One region of the Kitasatospora sp. NPDC048407 genome, then DNA from elsewhere that is predicted to be linked to it. Evidence: predicted binding sites of a transcription regulator. Region 1 holds the regulator's gene; the other holds the start of a gene.
What was found. The regulator HrcA, encoded in region 1, represses chaperone genes, less so after heat shock. The targets are predictions, from matches to a motif close to TTNGCACTCNGNNNNNCNGAGTGCNAA.
Positions count from the first base shown of each region.

Region 2: groES (co-chaperone GroES) is a predicted target of HrcA. The motif match lies at 4,400-4,426, and genes of this name have one in related genera.

Region 1 covers NZ_JBICXW010000004.1:38,862-53,769, reverse strand. The annotation lists gene ACGFWJ_RS10330 (PDZ domain-containing protein) at 1-2,925, opposite strand, end outside; gene ACGFWJ_RS10325 (16S rRNA (uracil(1498)-N(3))-methyltransferase) at 3,071-3,814, opposite strand; gene dnaJ (molecular chaperone DnaJ) at 3,907-5,046, opposite strand; gene hrcA (heat-inducible transcriptional repressor HrcA) at 5,116-6,189, opposite strand; gene htpX (zinc metalloprotease HtpX) at 6,462-7,385, shown strand; gene ACGFWJ_RS10305 (hypothetical protein) at 7,439-8,026, shown strand; gene ACGFWJ_RS10300 (DUF2785 domain-containing protein) at 8,051-8,821, shown strand; gene ACGFWJ_RS10295 (DUF3097 domain-containing protein) at 8,857-9,690, shown strand; gene ACGFWJ_RS10290 (hypothetical protein) at 9,698-10,345, opposite strand; gene ACGFWJ_RS10285 (RNA polymerase sigma factor) at 10,342-10,989, opposite strand; gene hemW (radical SAM family heme chaperone HemW) at 11,118-12,347, opposite strand; gene ACGFWJ_RS10275 (AMP-dependent synthetase/ligase) at 12,407-14,308, opposite strand; gene ACGFWJ_RS10270 (ABC transporter ATP-binding protein) at 14,584-14,908, shown strand, end outside.
Region 2 covers NZ_JBICXW010000027.1:52,988-67,895, reverse strand. The annotation lists gene rimI (ribosomal protein S18-alanine N-acetyltransferase) at 17-496, shown strand; gene tsaD (tRNA (adenosine(37)-N6)-threonylcarbamoyltransferase complex transferase subunit TsaD) at 489-1,568, shown strand; gene ACGFWJ_RS32440 (hypothetical protein) at 1,580-1,825, shown strand; gene ACGFWJ_RS32435 (polysaccharide deacetylase family protein) at 1,896-2,774, shown strand; gene ACGFWJ_RS32430 (methyltransferase domain-containing protein) at 2,750-3,928, opposite strand; gene ACGFWJ_RS32425 (hypothetical protein) at 3,976-4,311, opposite strand; gene groES (co-chaperone GroES) at 4,570-4,875, shown strand; gene groL (chaperonin GroEL) at 4,976-6,610, shown strand; gene ACGFWJ_RS32410 (LysR family transcriptional regulator) at 6,904-7,905, shown strand; gene ACGFWJ_RS32405 (WhiB family transcriptional regulator) at 8,045-8,371, opposite strand; gene ACGFWJ_RS32400 (response regulator transcription factor) at 8,909-9,520, shown strand; gene shbA (RNA polymerase sigma factor ShbA) at 9,719-10,438, shown strand; gene guaB (IMP dehydrogenase) at 10,666-12,168, shown strand; gene ACGFWJ_RS32385 (GuaB3 family IMP dehydrogenase-related protein) at 12,331-13,449, shown strand; gene ACGFWJ_RS32380 (hypothetical protein) at 13,521-14,249, opposite strand; gene ACGFWJ_RS32375 (serine/threonine-protein kinase) at 14,573-14,908, shown strand, end outside.

The DNA.
Region 1 (14,908 bases):
GATGCCGAGCGCCTGGATCGCGGCGTTGACGATGTCGCCGTCCGAGCCGGAGAACTCGTTGGCCAGCGCCACCACCGGGCCGCGCGGGGCGTCCGCCGGGTAGGGCTCGGGGCGGTCCAGGTCGCGGCCGCGGTTCCAGCCGACGATCCGGCGGGCCAGCTTCTCCACGATCAGCTGCGAGGTGTGGCCGCCGCGGTTCTCCCGCAGGTCGACCACCACGCCCTCGCGGGCCATCTCGATCCGCAGGTCGCGGTGGAGCTGCGCCCAGCCCGCGCTCTGCATGTCGGGCACGTGCAGGTAGCCGAGCCGCCCGCCGGACAGCTCGTGGACGGCGGCCCGCCGCCCCGCCACCCAGTCGTGGTAGCGCAGCGCCTCCTCGTCGTCCAGCGGCACCACCACGGGGTGGCGCTCGCCGCCGTCCTTGCCGCTGACGGTCAGCTCGACCGGCTGGTCGGCGGTGCCGGCCAGCAGCGGGCCGGGGCCGGTCACCGGATCGACCGGGCGGCCGTTGACGGCCAGGATCGCGTCACCGGGGCGGATCGCCGCGCCCGGCGCGGCCAGCGGAGAACGGGCCCGCGGGTCGGAGGACTCGCCGGGCACCACCCGGGCCACCCGCCACACCTCGCCGTCGCGGACCAGGTCCGCGCCGAGCAGGCCCTGCCGGCGGGCCGCCTCGGTGCCCCGGCCGGGTGGGATCACGTAGGCGTGCGAGGTGCCGAGCTCGGCGACCGTCTCCCACAGCAGGTCCACCAGGTCGGAGTGGCAGCCGGCCCGGTCGACCAGCGGCCGGTAGCGCGCCAGCGCGCCCGCCCAGTCGACGCCGCCGAGGTCGGCGCGCCAGAAGTTGTCGCGCATCAGCCGGCCGTTCTCGTCGAACATCTGCCGCCACTCGGCGGCCGGGTCGACAGTGATCCGGATCCGGTCGAGATCGACGTCGGTGTCCTCGCCGTCGTCGGCCTTCTGGTCGGCGGGGACGATCCGCACGCTGCCGTCCTCCAGCACCGCCACCCGCGCGCCGTCCGCGGAGATCGCGAACGTGTCGACGCCGGTGAGCAGTTCCTCCACCTTGCGCTTCTTCAGGTCGTAGCGCTCCAGCGCGGTGCCGGCCGGGGTGTCGTCCAACGAGGCGGCGCTGTCGCCGAGTTCACCGCTGAACGGGATCCGGCCCCACAGCACGCCGTCCTTCGCCGCGCGCAGCGCCCCGAACCGCCCGGCCGCCACCGGGAACGGCACGATCCGGTCGGCCAGGCCCTCCAGATCGACCTTCGTGGTGGGCGTCGCCGACTCGCTCTTGTCGCCGTCCTTGCTCTCCTCGTCCTCGCCGCCGACCGGCCGCCCGGCCCGCTGCGGCCCGAACGGCGACGGGGTGTCGGCGGCCAGCGTCAGCAGGTACGGGCGGGTGCCGCCGGGGAACGACAGGTCGAAGACGTGCTCGTCGTACACCGGGTCGAAGGTGCGCACCGACAGGAACGCCAGGTGCTTGCCGTCCGAGGTGAAGGCCGGCGAATAGTCGTGGAAGCGCTGCGGGGTGGCCTCGCTGACGGTCCGCGAGGTCAGGTCGGCCAGCATGATCTGGCGCAGCGACCACGGCCCGAGCACCGGCTGCGACCAGGCCAGCCAGCCCGAGTCCGGGCTGAACACCGGCCCGCTGACCTCGCCCTCGCCGCTGCGCGCCAGCTCGTGCACGGCGCCGTCGCTGAGCGCCACCAGCAGCAGCCGGCCGTCGTGCGAAGCCACCGCGAGCTGCCGGCCGTCCGGCGAGACCGTCAGCGACAGCACCCGGCCCAGCTGCCCGGCCGCCAGCCTCCGGCGCTCCGCGCCGAGCACCGCGGGCGCGTACTCGATCGCGTCCTCGCCCTCGGCGTCCGTCACCCACACCACGCCCTGCGCGCCGTCCTCGCCGGGGACGACCCGCACCAGGCGGTTGCGCACCCCCGGCGTCTCGTCCAGCACCCGCGACGGACCCTCCCGGTGGGTCACCCAGTGCACGGTGCCCCGCACCACCACGGCCGCGGCCCGGCCGGTGCGGTCGACAGCGACGGTCTCCACCTGCCCGTCGGCCCGGGTCGGATGCGGCCGGCGGCTGCTGCGCGGACCCGCCAGGTCGATCTCCAACCGGCGCGGCTCGGCACCCTCCAGGTTGTCCAGCAGCCACAGGTCACCCGCGCTCTGCCAGATCACCCGGGTGCCGTCGGTGGACGCCTGCCGGGCGTAGAACCCGGTGTCTGCCGGGCCGTGCGCCCGCAGGTCGGTACCGTCCGGAAGGCTCGAGTACAGCCGCCCGACACCCTCGTGGTCGGACAGGAACGCCACCCGGTCACCCACCCACAGCGGGCACTCCAACTGGCCGTCCAACTCGGCGTGCAACCGCTCGAACTCGGCCGCCCCGATCCACAACTTCCCGGCCCGGCCGCCCCGGTAGCGCTTCCAGTGCGCGGCTTCCCGGTTGTGCGTCCCCAGCAGCACCCGCCCACCCGTCGCCCCCGCCGGCACCGGCTCGAACGCCAGCGCCCCGATCGGCCCGTACGGCAGCCGCTGCGGCTCGCCCCCGTCCAGCGGCACCGCGAACGCCCACGTCCGACGGATCGTCTCCTGCCCCGCCGTGGTGATCGCGATCGGCCGGCCGTCGCCGGTCCACCCCACCAACGCCGTGAACGGGCTCCCCCAGTACGTCAGCCGCCGCGCCTGCCCACCGGCCGCCGGCGCGACATGCACCTCCGGCGCCCCGTCCCGGTGTGACGTCCACGCCACCGTCCGCCCGTCCGGCGAGAACCGCACGGCCCCCACCGGCGCCTGATCCGCGGTCAAGCGCCAAGCGCGCCCGCCCTCCACAGGGGCCAGCCAGACATCGTCCTCGGCGACGAAAGCGACTACGTCGCCGTGCAAGTGGGGGTGGCGCAGGTATCCGCGCGTCAAATCGGTCACCCGGCCACAGTAGAGGGAGCGCGACCAGGGGCGCGGGGAAGTGCGCGAAGCGGAAGGCGCCCAACCGCGAGATCACGGCGCAGGACAATGACTTGCACGTGATCGCGACCTCGGCTGGGAGGTACCCCCACGCGCCCCTGTTCGTTTACCCCCAGCGCCCCGTACGCCCGAGCAGCAGCGCCCCCGCCGCGACCCCCGCGGTGGAGGTGCGCAGGACGGACGGCCCGAGTCGATAAGGCTTCGCCCCGGCCTCGGCGAAAGCCGCGATCTCCTCCGGCGACACCCCGCCCTCCGGCCCGACGATCAGCACGATCTCGCCGGAGGCGGGAAGCTCCGCCGTGGCCAGCGGCAGCGAACCTTCCTCGTGCAGGACAGCGGCGAAGGTGGCCTTCGACAGCAGCGGAAGCAACTGCCGCGTGGTCATCAGGTCGTGCACCTCGGGAAAGCGCAGCCGTCGCGCCTGCTTGCCCGCCTCGCGCGCGGTCGCCCGCCACTTGGCGAGCGCCTTCGTGCCGCGCTCGCCCTTCCACTGGGTGATGCACCGGGAGGCCGCCCACGGCACCACCGCGTCGATGCCGGCCTCGGTCATCGTCTCGACGGCGAGTTCGCCGCGGTCGCCCTTGGGCAGCGCCTGGACGACGGTGATCCGGGGCGCGGGCGCGGCCTCCTCGCGTACGGCGGCGACCAGCACGTCCAGCGCGTCCTTGCCGTGCACCGCGACGACGGTGCCGTCCGCGCCGCGGCCGTGTCCGTCGGCGAGGGTGACGGCCTCGCCGGGCTCCAGGCGCTTGACGGCGACGGCGTGCCGCCCCTCGGGGCCGTCGAGGCGGACGGTGGCGCCGGGGGCGGCGCCCGCCAGGTCGTCGACGACGAACACCGGTGCGGTCATCGGAACAGGAACCCTCTCGCGGAAAGAACAACAAAAAAACCCGGGCCGGAAGCGGCGGCGTGCACCACTCCCGGCCCGGAAAGGAACGGGTCTCACCGGCCGTTGAAGGCGTCCTTCAGCCGGGAGAACAGGCCCTGCTGGCCGGGTGCGAACTGGCCGGACGGCCGCTCCTCGCCGCGGAGCATGGCGAGCCGCCGCAGCAGCTCCTCCTGCTCCGGGTCGAGCTTGGTGGGCGTCTGCACCTCGACGTGCACTATCAGGTCGCCCCGGCCGCCACCGCGCAGGTGGGTGATGCCGCGGCCGTGCAGCGGGATCGACTGGCCGGACTGGGTGCCGGGCCGGATGTCGACCTCTTCCAGGCCGTCCAGGGTCTGCAGCGGCACCTGGGTGCCGAGTGCGGCGGCCGTCATCGGGATGGTGACGGTGCAGTGCAGGTCGTCACCGCGGCGCTGGAAGACGGCGTGGCTGGTCTCGGCGATCTCCACGTACAGGTCGCCGGCGGGGCCGCCGCCGGGGCCGACCTCGCCCTCGCCGGCCAGCTGGATCCGGGTGCCGTTGTCGACACCGGCGGGGATCTTCACCGTGAGGGTGCGGCGGGCCCGGACCCGGCCGTCGCCCGCGCACTCGGGGCACGGGGTCGGGACGACGGTGCCGAAGCCCTGGCACTGCGGGCAGGGCCGGGAGGTCATGACCTGGCCCAGGAAGGACCGGGTGACCTGGGAGACCTCGCCCTTGCCGCGACACATGTCACAGGTCTGCGCGGAGGTACCCGGCGCGGCGCCCTCGCCGTTACAGGTGGTGCAGGTGACGGCGGTGTCGACCTGGAGTTCCTTGGTGGTGCCGAACGCGGCCTCCTCCAGGGTGATCTCCAGTCGGATCATCGCGTCCTGCCCGCGGCGGGTGCGCGAACGCGGGCCGCGCTGGCCGGTCGCGGCGCCGAAGAAGGCGTCCATGATGTCGGAGAAGCCGAAGCCGGCCGCTCCGGCCCCGAAGCCGCCCGCACCGCCACCGTTCGGCGACAGCGGGTCGCCGCCGAGGTCGTACACCTGACGCTTCTGCGGATCGGAGAGCACCTCGTAGGCGGCGTTGATCTCCTTGAACCGCTCCTGCGTCTTCGGGTCCGGGTTGACGTCCGGGTGCAGTTCACGGGCGAGGCGCCGAAACGCCTTCTTGATCTCGTCCTGCCCCGCGTCGCGTCGGACGCCGAGTACCGCGTAGTAGTCCGTGGCCACCAAATGCTCCGGTTTGTTCCGCCTCTAGAAGTGCTTGCGAGAACTGCGTGACGGTCTCACGCAGCCTTGTTATGACTCGTCCAGGATCTGGCCGACGTATCGCGCCACCGCTCGCACCGCCCCCATTGTGCCCGGGTAATCCATCCGGGTCGGACCGATCACACCCAGCTTTGCCACGCTCTGGTCGCCCGAACCGTAACCGACGGAGACCACCGACGTGGAATTCAGGCCTTCATAGGCGTTCTCGTGGCCGATCCGGACCGTCATCGCCGAGTCCCCGGTCTCACCCAGCAGGCGCAGCAGCACCACCTGCTCCTCCAGTGCCTCGAGCACCGGACGGATGGAGAGCGGGAAGTCGTGGTTGAACCGGGTCAGGTTGGCGGTGCCCGCCAGCATGATCCGTTCCTCGTTCTGTTCGGCGAGCGTTTCGAACAGCACGGTCAGCACGGTGCTGACCGAGGGCCGGTCGGCCGGCTCGAAACTGGCCGGCAGGTCCTCCAGGAGGGTCGGCACCTCGGGCAGCCGACAGCCGCCCGCCATGCCGTTCAGCCTGGCCCGCAGGTCTCCCAGCACGGTCTCGCCGACCGGGCCGGGGCAGTCCACCATCCGCTGCTCGACCCGGCCGGTGTTGGTGATCAGCACCAGCATCAGCTTGGTCGGGGTGAGCGAGACGAGTTCGATGTGCCGCACGGTGGAGCGGGTCAGCGACGGGTACTGGACCACCGCGACCTGCCGGGTCAGCTGCGCCAGCAGCCGCACCGTACGGGCCACCACGTCGTCCAGGTCGACCGCGCCCTCCAGGAAGTGCCGGATCGCCCGGCGCTCCGGGGGCGTCATCGGCTTCACCTCGGCGAGGCGGTCGACGAACAGCCGGTAGCCCTTGTCGGTGGGGATCCGGCCCGCGCTGGTGTGCGGCTGGTGGATGAACCCGTCGTCCTCCAGCGCGGCCATGTCGTTGCGCACCGTGGCCGGTGAGACGCCCAGGTTGTGGCGCTCCACCAGGGCCTTGGAGCCGACCGGCTCCTCGGTGCCCACGTAGTCCTGCACGATCGCGCGGAGCACGGCCAGCCGTCGCTCGTCCAACGGGCGCACGGACGGGCGCGTGTCGATCAGGCGGCCGTCGGGCTTGCCGTCGTCCGGCATGTGCACGCACCTCCGTCGTCGTCCGTTGAACCGGTGGTCGATCCTCTCTGGCACTCAACTGGGCAGAGTGCCAGAACCGTACCTGCCAGTGTACGGCCCGGGCCTGATGGCAGGAACGGTCCGCCGACGTGATCCTCGACCGAAAACCGCGCCGACCGGCTCCCGCGGGCCGACGCGACCGCATTCCCATCGGATTCCCATCGTTTCGGATGGTGCCTGCGGGCCCCGCCGGTGGCAGCATCGAAGGCGAAGACGGCGAAGGAGGAGCAGCGATGTCGGCCTCACGGCAGCACTCCCGGTTCACCCCCGACCGCGGCCTGACCGGCCGGATGGTCACCACCATGTTCTTGATCGGCCTGCTCTATGTCGGCTTCACCGGGTTGCTGATCGTGCTGCTGCGCGGTGCCTGGCCCCTGGTGGTGCTGATCTCCGGCGGCCTGTTCGTCGCCCAGTTCTGGTTCTCCGACAAGATCACCGAACGGGCGATGGGCGCCCACCCGGTCTCCCCCGAGGAGTTCCCGCAGCTGCACGGCGCGGTCGACCGGCTGTGCGCGCTCGCCGACATGCCCAAGCCGCGCGTCGCGGTCGCCCACAACGACATGCCCAACGCCTTCGCCACCGGCCGGAACCCGGAAAACGCGGTGATCTGCGTGACCACCGGCCTGCTGCGCCGGCTGGAACCGGAGGAACTGGAGGGCGTCCTCGCCCACGAGCTCTCGCACGTCGCGCACCGCGACGTCGCGGTGATGACGGTGGCCGGATTCCTCGGCGTGCTGGCCGGCGCGATGACCCGGATCGCGCTGTACGGCGGAATGATGGGCGGCGGCAACCGGAACAGCAACGACTCCAACGCCGCGATCGCGATGATCATCGTCCCGCTGGTCTCGATGGTGGTGTACGCGATCAGCTTCCTGCTCACCCGGCTGCTCTCCCGCTACCGCGAGCTCGCCGCCGACCGGGCCGCCGCCCAGCTGACCGGGCGCCCCAGCGCACTGGCCTCCGCGCTGACCAAGGTGACCGGGCAGATCGCCGCCATCCCGACCGAGGACCTGCGCAAGGCCCAGCCGTACAACGCCTTCTACTTCGCGCCCGCGCTGAGCGCCAAGGAGACCGCCGCGCAGCTGTTCTCCACCCACCCGTCGCTGGAGCAGCGGCTCGCACAGCTGTCGAAGATCTCCTCCCAGCTCGGGCAGTGACCGCCTTGCTCGGGCAGTGACCGCCTTCCACCCTTGATCAAGGAGCTCGCCCCGTGGGATTCCTGGACGCCCTGTTCGGCCGCAGCAAGCCGGTGAAGCCGGACCTCGACCAGCTGTTCGGCATCCCGTCGGCCGCGCTCACCCTGCAGGCCGCCACCGGCTTCCTCCCCACCGGCCTCGGCTCGGTGTGCTTCGCCGCCGTCGAGGGCGGCGCCTTCGCCGAGGTCCAGTCCCAGGTCCGGGCCCTGCTCGACGCGGACACCGAACGCGGCGGCACCCCCGTCGAAGCCTCCCGCGACAACTACGGCTACTCCTGGCTGCTCGCCCGCCACACCCCCGACGAACTCCCCGACCTGGTCAACGACCTGCACGCGGTCAACAGCGAGCTGGAGGCCAACGGCTTCGGCCCGCAACTGCTCTGCTCGATCGTCGCCTTCCGCGACCGCGAGGGCCGCTCGCTGGGCCTGGTCTACCTGTACAAGCGCGGCACCTTCTACCCGATGTGCAAGCTCCCCGGCCAGGAGAAGCGCAACAACCCCCTGGAGATCGAGATCTCCAACCTGCTCCGCAACGACCTGCGCATCGAGTCCGACCTCTCCCGCTGGTTCCCGGTCTGGGGCGCCCCCGGCCTGGACGACTGAGGCTCCGCCCCAGGGTGGTCGTCCGTGACCGACTGGACCGCCCTGCCCGACCGTGATCCGTCCGAGGCCGAGCTGGCCGCCGTCCGCGAGGCGCTGCGCTCGCCCGACCCGGTGGAGCGCGACGAGCGCGCGTACTCCCGGCTGGCCGGCTGGATACCCGGGCTGGCCGAGGAACGCCGACTGGCGCTCGGCGACGCGATGGCGGACCGCTTCGGGGACCCCGAGATCCAGGCCCGGACGTTCGCGCCGCTGGTCCTGGGCCGCATCGTGCGAACCGGCAGCCTGCGCGCCGAGTGGCTCGCCGCGTTCGCCCGCTGGTACCCCGCCGAGACCGACCTGCGCGGGCACCACCCCGCGCTGGGCTGGCTTCACGCCGTCGCGCACGGCGCCGACCTGCTGGGCGCGTTCGGGCAGCACCCGGACGTCGACCCGGAGCCGCTGCTGGCGCTCGGCACGGCCCGGCTGCTCGCCCCGACCGGGCACGTCTTCGACGCGATGGAGGACGACCGGCTCGGCTGCGCGCTCGCGTTGACCCTGACCCGGCCCGAGCTGACGGAGTGCCAGGCCGTCGGCTGGCTGGACGCGGTGGCCGAGGTGTTCGCCGGCGGAGAGCCCGGGCCGGTGCCGGCCGAAGTGTCCAACACCCTGCGCACGCTGCGGGTGGTGCACCTGCTGGCGGTCCGGGGCGTGCGCCCGCAGTGGGGCGGCGCGGAGGTGCGGGCGCTGCCGCACGGGGCGGCGGTCGGGGAGCGGATCGCCGAGGTGCTGTCGACGGCCGCGCCGTACCTCGGCTGACGGACCGTCGGGGGCGGTTTCGTAGACTGCGGGGCATGCGCAGCAGGGAGTACGGGCCGGATCTGACCCCGCCGTGGAAGCGGCAGCAGCCCGCGCCGGAGGTGGCGGCGGAGCGGGATCTGGTGGTGGAGGATGCGGCGACCGGGTTCTGCGGGGCGGTGGTGCGGTGCGAACGGACCGCGGAGGGATTCACCGTCACGCTGGAGGACCGGTTCGGCAAGCACCGGGTGTTTCCGCTGGTGCCGCGCGGATTCCTGCTGGATGGACGGGTGGTGACGCTGGTCCGGCCGACCGGACCGGCCCCGCGGCGCGGGCCGGGGCGGACGGCGTCCGGGTCGATAGCGGTGCCCGGGGCGCGCGCCCGGGTGGCCCGCGAGTCGCGGATCTACGTCGAGGGCCGGCACGACGCCGAACTGGTCGAACGGGTCTGGGGCGACGACCTGCGGATCGAGGGCGTGGTGGTCGAGTACCTGGAGGGCGTCGACGACCTGCCCGCGATCGTCGCCGAGTTCGCCCCCGGCCCGGGCCGCCGGCTGGGCGTCCTGGTCGACCACCTGCTGCCCGGCACCAAGGAGCACCGGATCGCCGCACAGGTGACCGGCGACCACGTGCTGGTCGTCGGCCACCCGTACGTCGACATCTGGCAGGCCGTCAAACCGGCCGGCCTCGGCTTCGCGGCCTGGCCCGAGGTGCCGCGCGGCGAGGTGTGGAAGGAGGGCATCTGCCGCCGTCTCGGCTGGCCGGTGGACACCTCCGCCGCCTGGAAGCGGATCCTCGCCTCGGTGGACGGCTGGAAGGAACTGGAGCCGGAACTGCTCGGCCGGGTCGAGGAGTTGATCGACTTCGTCACTCAGTCCGGCACTGCCTGACAGCCACTCAGCTCGACACCGCCGACGGCAGGACGGTCTGCGTCGGGCTCGGCAGGGCGGACGGGTCGACTGCCTGCCCCACCACGATCCGCGTCGCGGGCACGCAGTCGGGCACGGACTCCACCACCACGGCCCGGAAGGTGGTGAACGCCCCGCCGGGGAATTCGGCCCGGCCCGCGGTCAGCAGCACCGTCGAGCCGGGCGGGACGAGCTTGGGGTCGATCCGCACCATGCCGGGGCCGTCGCCGGGCTGCACCAGGTCGGGCTGGGCGCGGGTCCCGGCCGGCTCCGGCAGCGTGCACTCCTCGGGCGTCCTGGCCTCCTCGATCCCGGCCGCCGGCACGCCGTACCGCTGCAGGGTGGCGACCATGTCCGGCAGGCCCGCCGGGTCGCGCAGTTGCAGCGCGATGGTGCCGTCCGGCTCCCTGGTCACCGCGTACGCGGCGGTGCCGCCGTGCTCGCCGCCGAGCGCCACGGGCAGCACCAGCGCGGTGGCCACGGCGGCCGCGCCGACCGCGAGTGCGGCCAGTACCGGGCGGCGGCGGAGCAGTCCCGGGCGGCGGGCGGGCTCGCGTTCGGCGGCGAGGACGGCCAGTTCCTCGCCGAGCCTGCGCTCGAAGTTGCTGGTGGACGGGGTTCGGTCGGAGCTGGTCACGAGGCCACCTCGATCATCGGGTCGGCGGGGGCGGCGGGGCGGGGCAGCAGCGGGCCCGGCCTCGGCAGGTCCTTGCGGGCGGGGCGGCGTTCGGCACCGAGCAGCCGCCGGGCGCGGTGCATGCGCACCCGGACGGTGGCCTGCGAGATGCCGAGCACCTGCGCGGTCTCGGCGGTGGTCAGGCCGTCCATGACGACCAGGTCGAGCACCTCCCGCAGCGGGGCGCTGAGCCCGGCGTGCCGCTGCGCGAGATCACGGACGGCCCGCTGGGCGTCGATCCGCTCCTCCAGGGCGAGGATGTCCTCCTCGTCGAGCAGCCGGCGGCCGGACAGCCGGCCGATCGCCCGGCGTTCGCGGTGGTCGCCGCGCCGGTACCCCGCGATGACGTACCGGGCGATGCCGTACAGCCAGCCGATCGCGGTGCCGCGCTCGGGCCGGTAGCTGCCGGCGGCCTCCAGCGCGGCGACGAAGATGTCCGCGGTGAGGTCGGCCGCCAGGTGGGGATCGCTGACCCGGCGGGTGACGAAGTCGAGTATGGCGTTGACGTGCAGGCGGTAGAACGCGCCGAAGCCGTCCGGAGTGGTCAGCTCCGGTGGACGGCCCTCGGGTCGCGCTTCGTGGCGTGGATGCTCACGGATGCGCATGCGTCCCTCCTCGGTCGGGGGACCCGGCGGGTCCCTTCACCGAGTACTTGGCCGCAGCCCGCCGGAGCGTTTCACGCCCGCCCGACTCCCCGATCGTCAGGTTGACGCCCGGGACCGGGTGGCGCGGCTCAGTCGACCAGGTCGCGGACCACCGCGTCGGCCAGCAGTCGGCCGCGCAGCGTCAGCGCCGCCCGGCCGTCCGCGTACGGGCCCGGCTCCAGCAGGCCGTCGGCGAGGGCCCGGTCGGCGGCCTTGCGGCCGGTGTCGGTGAGCAGGTCGAGCGGGCAGCCCTCGACCAGGCGCAGCTCCAGCAGGATCCGCTCGACCCGGCGGTCCTCACCGGCCAGCACCTCGCGGCCGAGCGCGGGCGTGCGGCCCTCGGCGAGCGCCTGCGCGTACGCGGCCGGGTGCTTGGCGTTCCACCAGCGGACCCCGCCGACGTGGCTGTGCGCGCCCGGGCCGGCGCCCCACCAGTCGGCGCCCGTCCAGTACAGCTCGTTGTGGCGGCACCGGCCCTCGGGCGTGGTGGCCCAGTTGGAGACCTCGTACCAGGCGTACCCGGCGGCGGCGAGCGCCTGCTCGGCCATCAGGTAGCGGTCGGCGTGCACGTCGTCGTCGATCATCGGCAGTTCGCCGCGCCGGACCCGGGCGGCCAGCCGGGTGCCGTCCTCGACGATCAGCGAGTACGCGGAGACGTGGTCGGGGCGGGCGCCGATCGCGGCGTCCAGCGAGGCCTGCCAGTCCTGGTCGGTCTCGCCGGGGGTGCCGTAGATCAGGTCCAGGTTGACGTGCTCGAAGCCGGCCTCGCGGGCCTCGGCGACGCACGCCTCGGGGCGGCCCGGGGTGTGGTGGCGGTCCAGGATCCGCAGCACGTGCGGGCGGGCGCTCTGCATGCCGAAGGAGATCCGGTTGTAGCCGCCCTCGCGCAGCTCGGCCAGGTACGCCGGGTCCACCGACTCCGGGTTGGCCTCGGTGGTGACCTCCGCGCCCTCCGCGAGGCCGAACTCCTCGCGCAGCGCGGCCAGCATCCGCACCAGGTCGCGGGCGGGCAGCAGGGTGGGCGTGCCGCCGCCGAGGAACACCGTCTGCACCGGCAGCTCGGCGTCACCGAGGATGCGCCGGGCCAGCCGGATCTCGGCGATCACGTTGTCGGCGTAGGTGTCCTGCGAGGCAACGGTGCCCGAGGACCGCAGTTCGGTGGCGGTGTAGGTGTTGAAGTCGCAGTAGCCGCAGCGGCTGGCGCAGTACGGCACGTGCAGGTAGAAACCGAACGGCCGGGCGCCGAGTCCGTCCAGGGCGTGGGCGGGCAGCGAACCGTCGGACGGCACGGGTTCGCCGTCGGGAAGTGCGGAGGGCATGCGCCCATTGTCCGGTACGGCCCGCGAAAGTCCGAAGGCCGTACCGGAACCGTGGGTGCTCAGGCCTCGTTGGCACCCGCGTACATCGCGGTCACCCGGTCGGCGTAGGTCTTCTCCACCACCGGGCGCTTGATCTTCAGGCTGGGGGTGAGCTCGCCGTGCTCGATGTCCAGGTCGCGCGGGAGCAGGGCGAACTTCTTGATCGTCTGCCAGCGCTGCAACTCGCCGTTGAGGCGCTTCACGAAGCCGTCGATCAGCTCCACGGTGGCCGGGGCCTCCACCACCTCGGCGTACGACTTCCCCGCCATGCCGTGCTCGGCCGCCCACGGCATGATCACCGTCTCGTCCAGGCCGATCAGCGCGGTGCAGTAGTTGCGGCCGTTGCCGATCACCAGGATGTTGCTGACGAACGGGCAGATCGCCTTGAACTTGCCCTCGACCTCGCTCGGCGCGACGTACTTGCCGCCGGAGGTCTTGAACATGTCCTTCTTGCGGTCGGTGATCCGCAGGTAGCCGCCCGCGCCGAGCTCGCCGATGTCGCCGGTGTGGAACCAGCCGTCCGACTCCAGCACCTCGGCGGTCTGCTCGGGCATCTCGTGGTAGCCGCGCATGACGCCCGGGCCGCGCAGCAGGATCTCGCCGTCCTCGGCGATCCGCACCTCGGTGCCGGGCAGCGGGAGGCCGACCGTGCCGACCCGGAAGTCCTCCGCCCGGTTCACGGTGGAACCGGCCGAGGTCTCGGTCAGGCCGTAGCCCTCCAGCACCGGGACGCCCGCGCCCTTGAAGAAGTAGCCGATCTCCGGGGCGAGCGCCGCGCTGCCGGACACCGCGCCGCGCAGCCGGCCGCCGAACGCCGCCTTGATCTTGGTGTACACCAGCTTGTCGGCCAGCGCGTGCTGCAGCCGCAGGCCCAGCGGGGCGCTCTCGTGGCCGTGCGCGATCTTGTTGGCCTGGATGGTCTGCGCGTAGTCGCGGGCCACCTTCGCCGCCCACAGGAAGATCTTGTACTTGGCGCCGCCCTCGGCCCGGGCCTTGCCGGCGATGCCGTTGTAGACCTTCTCGAAGATCCGCGGCGCGGACGCCATCAGGGTCGGACGGATCACCGGCAGGTTGTGGATGATCCGGTCCACCCGGCCGTCCACCGCCATCACGTGGCCGGTGGCGATCTGGCCGGAGATCAGCGTCTTGCCGAACACGTGCGACAGCGGCAGCCACATGAACTGCACGTCGTCCGAGCGCAGCAGCCCGCTCTCCTCCTGCGCCACGCCCTCGTACGACCAGCAATCGTGCACCAGGCGCACGCCCTTGGGGCGGCCGGTGGTGCCGGAGGTGTAGATCAGGGTGGCGAGCTGTTCCTTGTCCAGTGAATCGATCGCCTTGTCGACGGCGTCCGGGTTCTCCTTCAGGTACGCGGCGCCGCGCTGCTCCAGCTCGGCCAGCGTCAGCACCGTAAGGCCCTCGGCCTGCGGCGCGTCCTCACCCGCCTGGTCGAACAGGATCACGTACTCCAGCGCGGGCAGCTCGGGCTTCTGCTCGACGGCCTTGCGCAGCTGGCCGGCGTTCTCGGCGAACAGCGCGCGGCTGCCGGAGTTGGCCAGGATGAACGCAGTCTCGTCGGAGTTGGTGCTCGGGTAGACCGTGGTGGTGGCCGCGCCGGCGCACATGTTGCCCAGGTCGGCGAGGATCCACTCGATCCGGGTGGCGGAGGCGATCGCCACCCGGTCCTCGGCCCGGATGCCCAGCGCCATCAGGCCGGCCGCGACCGCGCGGATCCGCTCGTTCGCCTGCGCCCAGGTCAGCGACCGCCACTGCTCCGCACCCGGCGCGCTGTCCGCGGCCTGCTCGTCCACCGGGACCGGGTATCGGTAGGCCTCACCGTTCGGAGTGGCCTTTACCCTGCTGAGCAGAAGGTGCGCCACGGAGGGCGGGCGCCGCTCGATCATGGACTGCGCGGAACTCAACGAGGACCTCCGGGGACGGGTGGACCGAGAGTGGGTAAGCGACGGCCGTGGGGGCGGCCGGCAACCGACTTAACCGGTGAGTAACAAGAGGGCATTCAGCAGCCTAGGGGGTGAAAAGCCGTTCCGTAAGGGGGTGACGTGAGCTGGCACACTCACGGGGCGGAAGTGCAGGCACAGCGCAGGCTCAGAGTGCAGGCCCGGTCAACGGGTGAAGCTTTTTCACAAGTACCCGAATTTGGGATGCGCGCGTCCCACTCGACGACGAGAGTGTCACGGTGCTTTTCAGACTCCTACGGGCCCACCTCGGCCCCTACTCCCGCGACATCACAGTGCTGGTACTGCTCCAGCTGATCTCCACCATCGGCATGCTGTACCTGCCGACGCTGAACGCCGACATCATCGACAGCGGCGTCCTCAAGGGCGACACCGGGTACATCCTGCGGGTCGGCGGCGTGATGGTCGGCGTCTCGCTCGCCCAGGCCGTCTGCTCGATCGGCGCGGTCTACTACGGCGCCCGCACCGCGATGGCCGTCGGCCGCGACCTGCGCGCCGGGGTGTTCTCCCAGGTGCAGGAGTTCTCCGCCCGCGAGCTCAACCAGT
Region 2 (14,908 bases), on a different contig from region 1:
GTTCTCGCTGCGTCCCATGCGCTGGTGGGACATCGAGCCCGTCATGGCGCTGGAGCACCTGCTGTTCCCCGACGACGCCTGGTCGCGCGGGATGTACTGGTCCGAGCTGGCCGAGGCGCACCCGGGCGGCAGCCGGCACTACGTGGTGGCGGTCGGCGAGGACGACACGCTGGTCGGCTACGCCGGGCTGATGGTGGTCGGGGCGGACGGCGACGTGCAGACCATCGCGGTGGAGGCCGGGCACCAGGGGGCGGGCCTCGGGGCGATGCTGCTGACCGAGCTGATCGAGGAGTCGGTCCGGCGCGGCTGCGCCGAGCTGCTGCTGGAGGTGCGGGTGGACAACCTGCGCGCGCAGCAGCTGTACGAGCGGTTCGGGTTCGAGCCGGTCGGCATCCGGCGGGGCTACTACCAGCCCGCCAACGTGGACGCACTGGTGATGCGTCTGGACCACCTGGCAAGCGATGCAAGCGATCTGAAGGATCATCACAATGGCTGACGAACCGCTCGTCCTCGGAATCGAGACCTCCTGCGACGAGACCGGCGTCGGCATCGTCCGCGGCACCACGCTGCTCGCCGACGCGGTCGCGTCCTCGGTGAACGACCACGCCCGGTTCGGCGGCGTCGTCCCGGAGATCGCGAGCCGGGCGCACCTGGAGGCGATGGTCCCCACCATCCAGCGCGCGCTGGACACCGCCGGCATCAAGGCGAGCGACCTGGACGGCATCGCCGTCACCGCCGGCCCCGGCCTGGCCGGTGCGCTGCTGGTCGGCGTCAGCGCCGCCAAGGCGTACGCGTGGGCGCTGGACAAGCCGCTGTACGGCGTCAACCACCTGGCCTCGCACATCTGCGTCGACCAGCTGGAGCACGGCCGGCTGCCCGAGCCGACCATGGCGCTGCTGGTCTCCGGCGGGCACTCCTCACTGCTGCTCAGCAGTGACATCACCTCCGACGTGCGGCCGCTCGGCGCGACCATCGACGACGCGGCCGGCGAGGCGTTCGACAAGGTCGCGCGCGTTCTCGGCCTGGGCTTCCCCGGCGGGCCGGTGGTGGACCGGATGGCCCGCGAGGGCGACGGCAAGGCGATCGCCTTCCCGCGCGGCCTGAGCAGCGCGAGCGACCCGGCGTACGACTTCTCGTTCTCCGGCCTGAAGACTGCCGTGGCGCGCTGGGTCGAGGCCAAGCGGCGGGCCGGCGAGCCGGTGCCGGTGGCGGACGTCGCCGCGTCCTTCCAGGAGGCCGTCACCGACGTGCTCACCCGCAAGGCCGTGCGGGCGTGCAAGGACAACGGCGTCGACCACCTGATGATCGGCGGCGGCGTCGCCGCGAACTCCCGGCTGCGCGAGATGGCGCAGCAGCGCTGCGACAAGGCGGGCATCGTGCTGCGGGTGCCGCGGCCGGGCCTGTGCACCGACAACGGCGCGATGGTGGCCGCGCTCGGCGCCGAGATGGTCTGGCGCGACCGCACCCCGTCGGCGTTCGACCTGTCGGCGGACTCCTCGCTGCCGGTCACCGAGACGCACGTGCCGCACACGGACTTCCACGCGCACGCCGCCGAGGCGCTGAAGTGACCCTGGCGGCCATGTGGGAGGCCCGCGCGGCCGACGGGCGGGGGAGCGAACTGCACGCCTGGGCGCGGGAGTTCGCGCTCCCCGCGGTGCGTGGGGCGGCCGGCCTGGAGCGGGTCGAACTGTTCACCGCACCCGGTGACCGGGTGCTGATGATCGCGCTGTGGACGGGCGAGCCGCAGCCCGTCCCGGCGCCCCCGGCGGGGCTGCTGTCCCGGCCGGTGCACCACTGGACCTTCACCCGGACGGACGTCGGGTAGGCAACCGCGGGGCAGGTAGCGTTCGTCCTGAACATCGACACGCCTGTAGAGCTGAGAGCGGGGGACACCGGTGAAGAAGAGGGCCCGGATCGGGTACGGGTTGGGCGCGCTCGCCGTGCTGCTGGCGGCCAGCGGGTGCGGCAGCTCCGCGCCCGCCACGAAGTCCGCAGCCCCCGCGCAGCCCTCCGCCGCGTCCTCGGGCGGCTCGTCCGCCCCCGCGTCGGCGCCCGCGCAGGACACCGCCGGGGACGCCGCATGGGCGAAGTGGGGCCTCAAGCCGATGGCCAAGGCGCCCGCGGCGCCCGCCGACAAGCCGATCAAGCTGACCAAGACCGGCACCGTGCCGGTGTTCAGCGAAATCCCCACCCAGGACAAGGTCGTCTTCATCACCATCGACGACGGGGCCGAGAAGGACCCCAAGTTCGTCCAGATGCTGACCGACCTGAAGGTGCCGATCACGATGTTCCTGACCAAGGACATCGTCAAGAACGACTACGCCTACTTCAAGCCGCTGCAGGCGCTCGGCAACACCATTCAGAACCACACCGTCGACCACCCGGTGATGAGCAAGATCCCGGCCGCCAAGCAGAAGTCCGAGATCTGCGACGACCAGGCCGCCCTCACCGAGCAGTACGGCACCGCCCCGTACCTGTTCCGCCCGCCGTTCGGCGACGGCGCCAACACCCCCACCCTGAACACCTCGGTGCAGGAGTGCGGCCCGCGCGCCATCGTGCTGTGGCGCGAGTCCATGCAGATCCACGACATGCAGTACCAGTCCGCCGACAAGAAGCTGAAGAACGGCGACATCATCCTCGCCCACTTCCGCGGCCCGTCCGAGCTCAAGGGCGAGAGCATGACCTCGATGTTCGGCGAGATGCTCGCCCGCATCCAGGAACAGGGCTTCGCGGTCGCCCGCCTCGACGACTACATCGCCAAGCCCGTCGGCTGACCCAGCATCATCACCGGGCCGGCCTCGGTACGGGCGACGATCACCGTCACCGAGTTCGGCCCGGACGGCTTCAGCTGCCGTCGCAGCTCCTCCGGCACCACCGACGCCCCGCGCTTCTTGATTACCACGGTGCCGATCCGGCGCTCCTTCACCAGCGCCTTCAACTTCTTGACGTTGTACGGCAGTACGTCGGACAGTTCGTAGGCGTGCGCGTACGGCGTCGGGTGCAGCTCGTCCGAGGTGACGTACGCGATCATCGGGTCGAGCAGCCGGCCGTTCGTCAGCCGCACCACCTCGGCGACCATCCGGCCCCGGATCACCGCGCCGTTCGGCTCGTACAGGTACCGGCCCACCGCGCCCACCGGCGGATCCGGCAGCGCGCCGCCCGTCAGCGAGTGCGGGCCCGGCAGCACCGTCGCCCGGTACGGCTCGGCGGCCCCGGTGCCGAACCACAGCACCGCCTCCTTCACCTCGCCCCGGTCCGACACCCACTCCGCCTCGGCACCCTCCGGCACCAGCTCGTGCGGGATCCCCGGCGCCACCTTCAACGCGCCGAACGGGGTGCGCCGGGCCGCCTCCACCGCCCAGGACAGCGGCGGCGAATACGCCTCCGGATCGAACACCCGCCCGCGCGAGGTGCGCCGCGCCGGGTCGGTGAACACCGCGTCGAAGCCGTCCGTGTCGATGTCCGCGACGTCCGCGCAGCGCACCTCCACCAGCTCCGCCACGCCCAGCGCCGCCGCGTTCGCCCGCGCCACCTCGCAGGTCAGCTCGTCCCGGTCCACCGCCAGCACCGCGATCCCGGCCCGGGCCAGCGCGATCGCGTCCCCGCCGATCCCGCAGCACAGGTCCGCCAACCGCTTCACCCCGAGCGCCGCGAACCGACCCGCCCGCCACTCGGCGACACTGCGCCGGGTCGCCTGCTCCACCCCGTTCTGGGTGAAGTACATCGACCGGGCGTCCGCCCCGAACTTCGCCTCCGCCCGTTGCCGCAACCGCGCCTGCTCGAACGCGGCCCGCACCAGCTCCGCCGGGTAATCCCGCCGCAGCCGGGTCGCCAGCGCCAGCTCCTGGTCCGCCGTGAACTCCCGCAACTCCGCCAGCAGCGCCTGCCCCTGCTCGGTCAGCAGCGCCCGGAACGACTCGATCTCCACACCACCATTGTCCCCGCCCCGCTCGCCCCGTGATCAACCCGGAAGGATCAGAGGCGCAGCACCGAGTGCGCCGCCACCGCCAGCAGCGGCCCCACCGTCAGCAGCGCCAGCGGTGCGATCCGCAGTCCCCGCCGGGCCGGCAGCACCAGGCCGGTCGCCAGCACCATCAGCGCGAGCAGCAGTCCCGACGCGGCCAGCATCAGCGAGAACGCCCCGAGCACCTGCCCCGGCGGGCCGAAGACCGAAGGGTCGGCGACCCACACGTAGCTGAACTTCGCCCAGGTCAGCATGCCCGGCAGCATGGCCAGCAGCGGCACTTCCGCGGCCACCATCCACACCGCGTGGAACACGTCCTGCCCTGCGGGGCGTCGAGTCTTCGTCATGCGCCGATCCTGGCGCCCGGGCCGGCGCCGCCGCCTGAGTACCGGCACTCAATCGGGGGGTGTGGTGCCGACATCCGACACGGCGTCATTGGCACTCTGGTTGACTGAGTGCTAACGGCGACCTAAGGTCGTTCCTGGCACTCCCCCCAGGGGGAGTGCTAACGCGAAGATGCGTGCCTGACCCCCGCGACGGCAGCTGCGCACCCTCGCCCACCTACCTGATAGACAACCCCGTAATCTCCGAAGGGGAGCTCGGACGTGACCACCAGCAGCAAGGTTGCCATCAAGCCGCTCGAGGACCGCATTGTGGTCCAGCCGCTCGACGCCGAGACCACCACCGCCTCCGGCCTGGTGATCCCGGACACTGCCAAGGAGAAGCCCCAGGAGGGTGTCGTCCTGGCTGTCGGCCCGGGCCGCTTCGAGGACGGCCAGCGTCTGCCGCTCGACGTCGCCGTCGGTGACATCGTCCTGTACTCGAAGTACGGCGGCACCGAGGTGAAGTACCAGGGCGAGGAGTACCTCGTCCTCTCGGCTCGCGACGTTCTCGCCATCATCGAGAAGTAAGACGTCCCCAGCCCGCCCCGGATCCGTGTCAGCACTGACAGGGGCCCGGGGCGCGGTTGTTGCTCCACGTACGCAGACCACACCCTGAGGAAACGGGACCATGGCGAAGACCCTGCAGTTCAACGAGGATGCCCGCCGCTCGCTGGAGCGCGGCGTCAACAAGCTGGCCGACACCGTCAAGGTGACCATCGGCCCCAAGGGCCGCAACGTCGTCATCGACAAGAAGTTCGGCGCCCCCACCATCACCAACGACGGTGTGACCATCGCCCGCGAGGTCGAGCTCGACGACCCGTACGAGAACCTCGGCGCGCAGCTGGTCAAGGAGGTCGCCACCAAGACCAACGACGTCGCGGGTGACGGCACCACCACCGCCACCGTGCTGGCCCAGGCCCTGGTCAACGAGGGTCTGCGCAACGTCGCCGCCGGCGCCGGCCCGGCCGCCCTGAAGAAGGGCATCGACAAGGCTGTCGCCGCCGTCTCCGAGCACCTGCTGTCGGTCGCCCGCGAGATCGAGGGCAAGGACGACATCGCCGCCGTCGCCTCCCTCTCCGCGCAGGACACCCAGGTCGGCGAGCTGATCGCCGAGGCGATCGACAAGGTCGGCAAGGACGGTGTCATCACCGTCGAGGAGTCGAACACCTTCGGCGTCGAGCTCGAGTTCACCGAGGGCATGCAGTTCGACAAGGGCTACCTGTCGCCGTACTTCGTCACCGACGCGGAGCGCCAGGAAGCCGTCCTGGAGGACCCGTACATCCTGATCAACCAGGGCAAGATCTCCTCGATCCAGGAGCTCCTGCCGCTGCTGGAGAAGGTCCTGCAGGCCGGCGGCTCCCGCCCGCTGCTGATCATCGCCGAGGACGTCGACGGCGAGGCGCTGTCCACCCTGGTGGTCAACAAGATCCGCGGCACCTTCAACGCGGTCGCGGTCAAGGCCCCCGGCTTCGGTGACCGCCGCAAGGCCATCCTCGGCGACATCGCCACCCTGACCGGTGGCCAGGTCATCTCCGAGGAGGTCGGCCTCAAGCTCGACCAGGTCGGCCTGGACGTGCTGGGCTCCGCCCGCCGCATCACCGTCACCAAGGACGAGACCATCGTCGTCGACGGCGCCGGTGACTCCTCCGAGGTCGCCGGCCGCGTGGCCCAGATCAAGGCCGAGATCGCCAACACCGACTCCGACTGGGACCGCGAGAAGCTGCAGGAGCGCCTGGCCAAGCTGGCCGGTGGCGTCTGCGTGATCAAGGTCGGCGCGGCCACCGAGGTCGAGCTCAAGGAGCGCAAGCACCGCCTGGAGGACGCCATCTCCGCGACCCGCGCCGCGGTCGAGGAGGGCATCGTCGCCGGTGGTGGCGCCTCGCTGGTGCACGCCGCGAAGGTCCTGGAGGACGGCCTCGGCCTGTCCGGCGACGAGGCCACCGGTGTCGCCGTGGTCCGCCGCGCCCTGGTCGAGCCGCTGCGCTGGATCGCCCAGAACGCCGGCCTCGAGGGCTACGTCATCACCTCCAAGGTCTCCGAGCTCGAGCCGGGCCAGGGTTACAACGCCGCCACCGGCGAGTACGGCGACCTGGTCAAGGCCGGCGTCATCGACCCGGTCAAGGTCACCCGCTCCGCCCTGGAGAACGCCGCCTCCATCGCCTCCCTCCTCCTCACCACCGAGACCCTCGTGGTCGAGAAGAAGGAAGAGGAAGAGGGCGCGGGCCACGGCCACTCGCACGGTGGGCACGGCCACAGCCACTGAGCGTCTGCTGACAGCTAGGCGTTAGGGGCAGCAGCCCCAGGGGCGCGAGGAACTGCGCGACCGGCCATGCACTCTCGTAGTGCGAGGCTGGGACCGCCGGTTCCTCGCGCCCCTTTCGCGTGGGCGGAGGCGGGTGGGGCTGGACGATGGTGGTCGAGTGCGGACGGTGCACGGCTGGTCGCGCAGCTCTCCCCCAGCCCTTGGGGGCTGGGAGGTACCCCCACGCGCCCCTGATTGCGCACCCTCCCGCTCCCCTGGATTCGCACCCTCACTCTCCCTCTAAGGTTGATGGCGTGATCGAAGCCCGCCACCTCCGTGTTCTGCATGCCGTCGCCCGGACCGGGTCCTTTTCTGCTGCGGCGCGGGAGCTGGGGTGCACTCAGCCTGCGGTGAGTCAGCAGATGAAGGCGCTGGAGAAGGCGGTGGACACCCCGCTGGTGGTGCGGTCGGGGCGGGAGATGCAGCTGAGCGAGGCCGGGCGGGTGCTGTTGAAGCATGCGAACGGGATCCTCGCGGGGCTGTCGGCCGCGGAGGAGGAGGTCGCGGCGATCGCGGGGCTGCGGGCGGGCCGGGTGCGGCTGGTCTCGTTCCCGACGGCGAGTTCGACGCTGGTGCCGCGGTCGGTGGCGCAGGTGCGGGCGGCGCACCCGGGGGTGCGGGTCTCGCTGGTGGAGGCGGAGCCCCCGCAGGCGTTGGCGATGCTGCGCGGCGGGGAGTGCGAGGTGGCGCTGGCGTTCCGGTACCCGGATTCGCAGGGCGGTCTGAGCCTGCCGTCCCCGCATGCGACGCTGCGCGAGGCGCGCGCGGAGGCGACGTTGGAGGCGGCGGCGACGGCCGCGGCGAACGACTGGTCGGAGCTGGTGGTGCGGCCGCTGCTGGACGATCCGCTGGTGGGTCTGGTGCCGGCCGGGCATCCGCTGGCGGGCCGGGGCGAGGGCGAGCCGGTGGATCTCGCGGAGTTGGCGCAGGAGCAGTGGATCGCGGGCTGTCCGCAGTGCCGGGGGCACCTGGTGGAGCTGTGCACGGACGCGGGCTTCGCTCCGTCGATCGAGTTCGCCACCGACGACTACCCGGCGGTGGTGGGCCTGGTGGGCGCGGGTCTGGGGGTGGCGGTGCTGCCGGGGCTGGCGCTGGAGTCGGTGCGGCATCCGGGAGTGGTGGCGGTGCCGGTCCGGGTGGCGTCGGGTGAGCCCGCGCGGCGCGAGGTGGTGGCGTTGACCCTGCCGGACCTGGCGGGGGTTCCGGCGGTGGAGCTGATGTTGGACCAGCTCGCGGCGGCGGCTGCGGCCCGCTGAGGCGTTCGCGGAAGGGTCCGGGAACGGACGCGGCGCCGGCCTGGGGCGGGGCGCCGCAGCGTATACGAAGAAACGTTTTTTCAGTTACTCGAAGAGTCGGTGCGGCGGCAGGGAGTACGCGCGGCCGCTCACCGGGTGCTCAGTGGCGGACGGTCTGCGGCATCGCCAGCGGGACCTGGACCAGCCGGTTGCGGGAGCGGCCGAGCAGCTCCTCGCGCTCGTCCTCCGTCATGCCGCCCCACACCCCGTAGGGCTCGCGGACGGCCAGGGCGTGGGCCGCGCACTGGGCGCGTACCGGGCAGCGCATGCAGACCTCCTTGGCGCTCGCCTCGCGGGAGGTCCGGGCCGCGCCGCGTTCGCCCTCGGGGTGGAAGAACAGCGAGCTGTCGACGCCGCGGCAGGCGGCGGAGAGCTGCCAGTCCCAGAGGTCTGCGTTGGGGCCTGGGAGGCGGGAGAAATCTGCCATGGCTCATTCCCTTCGAGGGCGCGGGACCTGGCGGCTCGGCCGTGGTTGTCCGGCGAGGCTGCGCGGGACCGATACGGACACCTGGAAATATGACTTACACCCAACTACACGGACAAGTCACCCACAGACCGACACAACAGTCAATGACCTAACGGAAGCTATAAAAACGGACAAACGGTGCAATAGGTTTTAAGTCGCACCCTTCCCCGATCGGATGTCCGAAGGGGCGCGGGTCCCGGCCGGAAGGCGTGCGTGGCGCGGGCACCGCGCGCGAGCTGCACAAAAGTGCGGCGTGTGCACCGCGAGGTGGCTCTTGTGTGATGGGTTGGCCACGTACAGTGGTGGAGATGGACCTGAAGCCGTAACTCATTCGAGTGACGGTCGTTGGATGTACGGAGGCGGTCAGCAGGCGCGGGACATCGGGATCGGTCGCGGAGCGAGGCGATCGGAACGGAGTCCGTCCAAGGCGGCCGTGTCGGAGAGGTTCGTACCAGCCAGGAGGCTCAACGTGACGCGGATCAGCTGCGGAGGACGGTCATGACATCCGTACTCGTCTGCGACGATTCCCCGCTCGCCCGGGAGGCGCTGCGCCGTGCGGTGGCGACCGTACCCGGCGTGGACCGGGTGACCACTGCGACGAACGGTGAGGAGGTCCTCCGCCGCTGGGTGGCCGACCGTTCCGATCTCGTTCTGATGGACGTTCGGATGCCCGGACTGGGCGGAGTGGAGACGGTCCGCCGACTGCTCTCGGCCGACCCGGGCGCCCGGATCATCATGCTCACCGTGGCCGAGGACCTGGACGGTGTGGCCCTCGCGGTCGCCGCCGGGGCCCGCGGCTACCTGCACAAGGACGCCTCGCGCGCCGAGCTGCGGGCCACCGTCACCCAGGCGCTGGCCGACCCGACCTGGCGCCTGGCGCCGCGCCGGCTGCGCAGCCCGGACATGGGCGCCGCACCGACCTTGACGGCCCGTGAGATCCAGGTGCTGGAGGGGATGAGCCACGGCCGCAGCAACGCGGAGATCGGCCGCGAGCTGTTCCTGTCCGAGGACACCGTGAAGACGCACGCCAGGCGGCTGTTCAAGAAGCTCGGCGCCTCGGACCGCGCGCACGCGGTGGCGCTCGGCTTCCGTTGGGGCCTGGTCCGCTGAGCGGGTGCGGCGACAACTGCGCTCGCTCGGACGTGTGACGTTGTGGTCCCGAGGCTGCACCATGGAGTAGTGGAGCACCTCGGGGACCAGCGGACAGGCAGGGGAGGCGGCACGGTGCACCCGGCGACGCATAACGTTCCGATGCACAAGTCCGGACGCGGTGCCGCGTTTTCCGGTCCGACCAGGCACCATGGACCGATGCATGACGACGAGGAGGCCGCCGGGACCGATCCGGCACAGCCCGCCCCCGAGGGTGCGGCTGCCGGTCCGTCGTCGGCATCGGAGGGCCGGTCGGCGGGATCCGACGGTGCGTCGGGTGCGGGTGGCCGTCCGCAGAACGCGGGTGTGACGTCGCCCGAGGAGGCCGCGCTGGTCGCGGCCGCGGTGCGTGGGGACGGTCCGGCGATCGAGGCGCTGCTCGGCTACGTGCTGCCGCTGGCACTGCGCTACTGCCGGGGCCGGCTCCTGCGGCTGCCCGGCGGGGCCCGGCACCATGTGGACGACGTGGCGCAGGAGGTGTGCGTCGCGGTGCTGTGCGCGCTGCCCCGCTACCGGGACACCGGCCGCCCGTTCGAGGCCTTCGTGTACGGGATCGCCGCGCACAAGATCGCCGACCTGCAGCGGGCCGCGATGCGCGGGCCCGGTTCGACGGTGATCCCGCCGGACGACCTGCCGGAGACGCCGGACGACTCGCTCGGCCCGGAGGAGCGGGCGCTGCTGTCCAGCGACGCCGCGTGGATCAAGGAACTGCTGTCCAACCTGCCGGCCCGGCAGCGCGAGCTGGTGCTGCTGCGGGTGGCGGACGGGCTGTCGGCGGAGGAGACCGGCGAGGTGCTCGGCATGTCGCCGGGCGCGGTGCGGGTGGCCCAGCACCGGGCGCTGTCGCGGCTGCGGGCGCTGGCCGAGGAGTCCGGCTAGCCGGTTCGCGCGGGGGGAAGAAGCGCGGGGGCGCGCGCGTTGTCAAGAGGGCGCGACGACGCACCCCGCGGCACCAGTACCATGGGGTATCGGCGCCTGGTCGGGTCGCCAAAGTTTCTCCGGTGTGCGCGGTCCTCGGTTGGAGGATCGACCGAACGCCGGGCTTGGCGGCCGAGAGAGCCCTGGCGCCCGTGCGCAGAACGACGGCCCGCCACGGAAGGTTCCCCATGTCTTACAACGCCGCCGGCGTACCCGAGAAGTTCGCGATGCTCGGACTCACGTACGACGACGTCCTGCTGCTGCCCGGGGCCTCCGAGGTGCTGCCCAACCAGGTCGACACCTCCTCGCGGATCTCCCGGAACGTGCGGGTCAACATCCCGCTGCTGTCGGCGGCGATGGACAAGGTCACCGAGTCCCGGATGGCGATCGCGATGGCCCGGCAGGGCGGCGTCGGCGTCCTGCACCGCAACCTGTCGATCGAGGACCAGGTCAACCAGGTCGACCTGGTGAAGCGCTCCGAGTCCGGCATGGTGACCGACCCGATCACGGTCGGCCCGGAGGCCACGCTGGCCGAGGCCGACGCGCTGTGCGCCCGGTTCCGGATCTCCGGCGTGCCGGTCGCGGGCCCGGACGGCAAGCTGCTGGGCATCGTCACCAACCGTGACATGGCCTTCGAGACCGACCGCAGCCGCAAGGTCGCCGAGATCATGACGCCGATGCCGCTGATCACCGGCAAGGTCGGCATCTCCGGCGAGGACGCGATCGCGCTGCTGCGCCGCCACAAGATCGAGAAGCTGCCGCTGGTCGACGACGAGGGCCGGATCAAGGGCCTGATCACCGTCAAGGACTTCGTCAAGGCGGAGAAGTACCCGAACGCCGCGAAGGACGCCGAGGGCCGGCTGCTGGTCGGTGCCGCGGTCGGTGCGTCCGCCGAGGCGTTCGACCGCGCCCAGGCGCTGGTCGGCGCGGGCGTGGACTTCCTGGTGGTGGACACCTCGCACGGTCACTCGCACAACGCGCTGTCCTGGATCTCGAAGATCAAGTCCGCCGTGTCGGTCGACGTGGTCGGCGGCAACGTCGCCACCCGGGACGGCGCGCAGGCGCTGATCGACGCGGGCGTGGACGGCGTGAAGGTCGGCGTGGGCCCCGGCTCGATCTGCACCACCCGCGTGGTGGCCGGCGTCGGCGTGCCGCAGGTGACGGCGATCTGGGAGGCCGCGCAGGCCTGCCAGGACGCGGGCGTCCCGATCATCGGCGACGGCGGCCTGCAGTACTCCGGTGACATCGGCAAGGCGCTGTGCGCCGGCGCCGACACCGTGATGCTGGGCTCGCTGCTGGCCGGCTGCGAGGAGTCGCCGGGCGAGCTGCTGTTCATCAACGGCAAGCAGTTCAAGTCCTACCGCGGCATGGGCTCGCTGGGCGCGATGCAGACCCGCGGCCAGGCCAAGTCCTTCTCCAAGGACCGCTACTTCCAGGCCGAGGTCTCCTCGGACGAGAAGCTGATCGCCGAGGGCATCGAGGGCCAGGTGCCCTACCGCGGCCCGCTGTCCGCGGTGCTGTTCCAGCTGGTCGGCGGCCTGCGCCAGACCATGGGCTACGTCGGTGCCGGGTCGGTCGAGGAGATGCAGACCAAGGGCCGGTTCGTCCGGATCACCTCGGCGGGCCTCAAGGAGAGCCACCCGCACGACATCCAGATGACGGTCGAGGCGCCGAACTACAACGCGCGCTGACCCGAGTCCCACCGGAGCCGCCCGGCCCGCAGTTCACCCTGCGGGCCGGGCGGCTCCGGTGTTCGGTGCGCCCCTGTCGGGGGGCAAAGGGGTCGTACGGGATACTTGGGGGGCGACCGGGGTGACCCGGTCGGGAGATGGAAAGCAGCAGAAGGGCTCGAAGTGACTGAGATCGAGATCGGGCGAGGCAAGCGCGGCCGCCGGGCGTACTCCTTCGACGACATCGCCGTCGTCCCCAGCCGCCGTACGCGTGACCCGAAGGAGGTCTCGATCGCTTGGCAGATCGACGCCTACCGGTTCGAACTGCCGTTCCTGGCGGCGCCGATGGACAGCGTGGTGTCGCCCCAGCAGGCGATCGCGATCGGGCAGCTGGGCGGCCTGGGCGTGCTGAACCTGGAAGGCCTGTGGACGCGGTACGAGGACCCGCAGCCGCTGCTGGAGGAGATCGCGTCGATCGCCGACGAGGCGGACGCGACCCGGCGCCTGCAGGAGGTGTACTCCGCGCCGATCAAGGCCGAGCTGATCAAGCAGCGGATCAAGGAGGTCCGTGACTCGGGTGTGGTCACCGCCGCGGCGCTCTCGCCGCAGCGCACCGCCGAGTTCTCCAAGGCCGTGGTCGACGCCGGCGTCGACGTCTTCGTGATCCGCGGCACCACGGTCTCCGCCGAGCACGTGTCGGGTGCGGCCGAGCCGCTGAACCTGAAGCAGTTCATCTACGAGCTGGACGTCCCGGTGATCGTCGGCGGCTGCGCCACCTACACCGCCGCGCTGCACCTGATGCGCACCGGCGCGGCCGGCGTGCTGGTCGGCTTCGGCGGCGGCGCCGCGCACACCACCCGCAACGTGCTGGGCATCCAGGTGCCGATGGCGACCGCCGTGGCGGACGTCGCGGCGGCCCGTCGCGACTACATGGACGAGTCCGGCGGCCGCTACGTGCACGTGATCGCGGACGGCGGCGTCGGCTACAGCGGCGACATCCCGAAGGCCGTCGCATGCGGCGCGGACGCGGTGATGATCGGTGCCGCGCTGGCCCGCGCCACCGACGCGCCCGGCCAGGGCTACCACTGGGGCATGGAGGCCGTCCACGAGGAGCTGCCGCGCGGCAAGCGGGTCCACCTGGGCACCGTCGGCTCCACCGAGCAGATCCTGGCCGGCCCGTCGCACACCCCCGACGGCACCATGAACCTGTTCGGCGCGCTGCGCCGGGCGATGGCCACCACCGGCTACACCGAGCTCAAGGAGTTCCAGCGGGTCGAGGTCACGGTCAACTCCGGCCACTGATCGCTCCGCTGACTCCGCTGATACGGAAAAGGGCCCCCGCCATACGGCGGGGGCCATTTTTCGATGTGGCGTCAGGACTTGCCGGACTTCACGGTCATGCTGACGCCCAGGAACGCGCCGAGCACGATGAACAGCACCGAGAAGAGGTCGAAGGCTTCCTTCCAGACGTCGACCAGCAGGGAGAAGTGGTCGAAGAGCAGGGTCGTCACCGACATGCTGGTGTGCTCGTGGGCGATCAGGGCGATGCCGAAGATCTCGCCGAAGAACAGGCCGACCACGGTGAGCAGCCCACCGAGCGGCGGCAGCAGCGGGTGCTTGCCGCCGACCTTGCCGAGGGTGGTGCCGATGGCGGCGGCCATGCCGAGCACCAGCCAGACGAACTCGCGGTCGGTGGCCTTGGCGATGAAGCCGTACAGCAGGCCGCAGGCCAGCGTGACGCCGACGCCGGCCAGCAGCGCGAGCGGCACGTTCTTCGGGCCGGCGTTGGCGCCGGCCACCGGGACGCCCGCGCCCCAGGGCTGGCCCTCGGCCGGGGCGGACTGGTCGGCCTGGCCGGGCTGGCCGTATGGGGCCTGGCCGTACGGGGCCGGGGGCTGGCCGGGCTGGCCGTACGGGGCCTGCGGCGGGGCGGCCTGGGCGTAGGGGGCCTGCGGGGGCTGGCCGTACGGAGTCTGGGGTGCGCCGAACTGGCCGGGCGGGGCCTGCGGCGGCTGGCCGTACGGGGCCGGGGGCGGGGTGGCCTGGCCGTAGGGGGCCTGCGGCGGCTGGGCGTAGGGGTTGGTCGGATCGGGCGTGGTCATTTCGGATCCCCCCGTTGTGATGGCATGAAGAGCGCGCAGAGGTTAGCAGGCGCACGGAGCGCTTGGACAGGGGTGCGGCAGGCTTCGGACGATCACCGGTGACGGACCGGTCGGGACCGGTCGTTTTCGGTCGCCGGAGTGGTGCGGAAGAGACACAGGGGGCGCACGGGGCGCGACGCGGGTGGGGGTGGGTGGTCGGGCGGGGCGGCGACAGGGGATGATGGTGCCCCGGCGTGCGACCGCCGCCCGCAGTGGTCCGACAAGCCGTCAGGTCCCGGCCGGGCGACCGGCGAGGGCCGCAACACCATGGGGAGAGCGCACCGATGACGCAGCCGCAGGAACCGACCGGCCGCCTGCTGGCGGACCGTTACCGGCTCGGCGAGGTGCTCGGCCGTGGCGGTATGGGCACCGTGTGGCGGGCCGAGGACGAGATGCTCGGCCGGGTCGTCGCGGTGAAGGAGCTCCGGATGACCGGGGCCGTCGACGAGGCCGAGAAGCGCCGGCTGATCGTCCGCACCCTGCGCGAGGCCAAGGCCACCGCCCGGATCCGGCACACCGCCGCCGTCACCGTCTTCGACGTGGTCGAGGAGGACGGGCGGCCGTGGATCGTGATGGAACTCGTCGACGGCCGCTCGCTGGCCGACGTGGTCCGCGAGGAC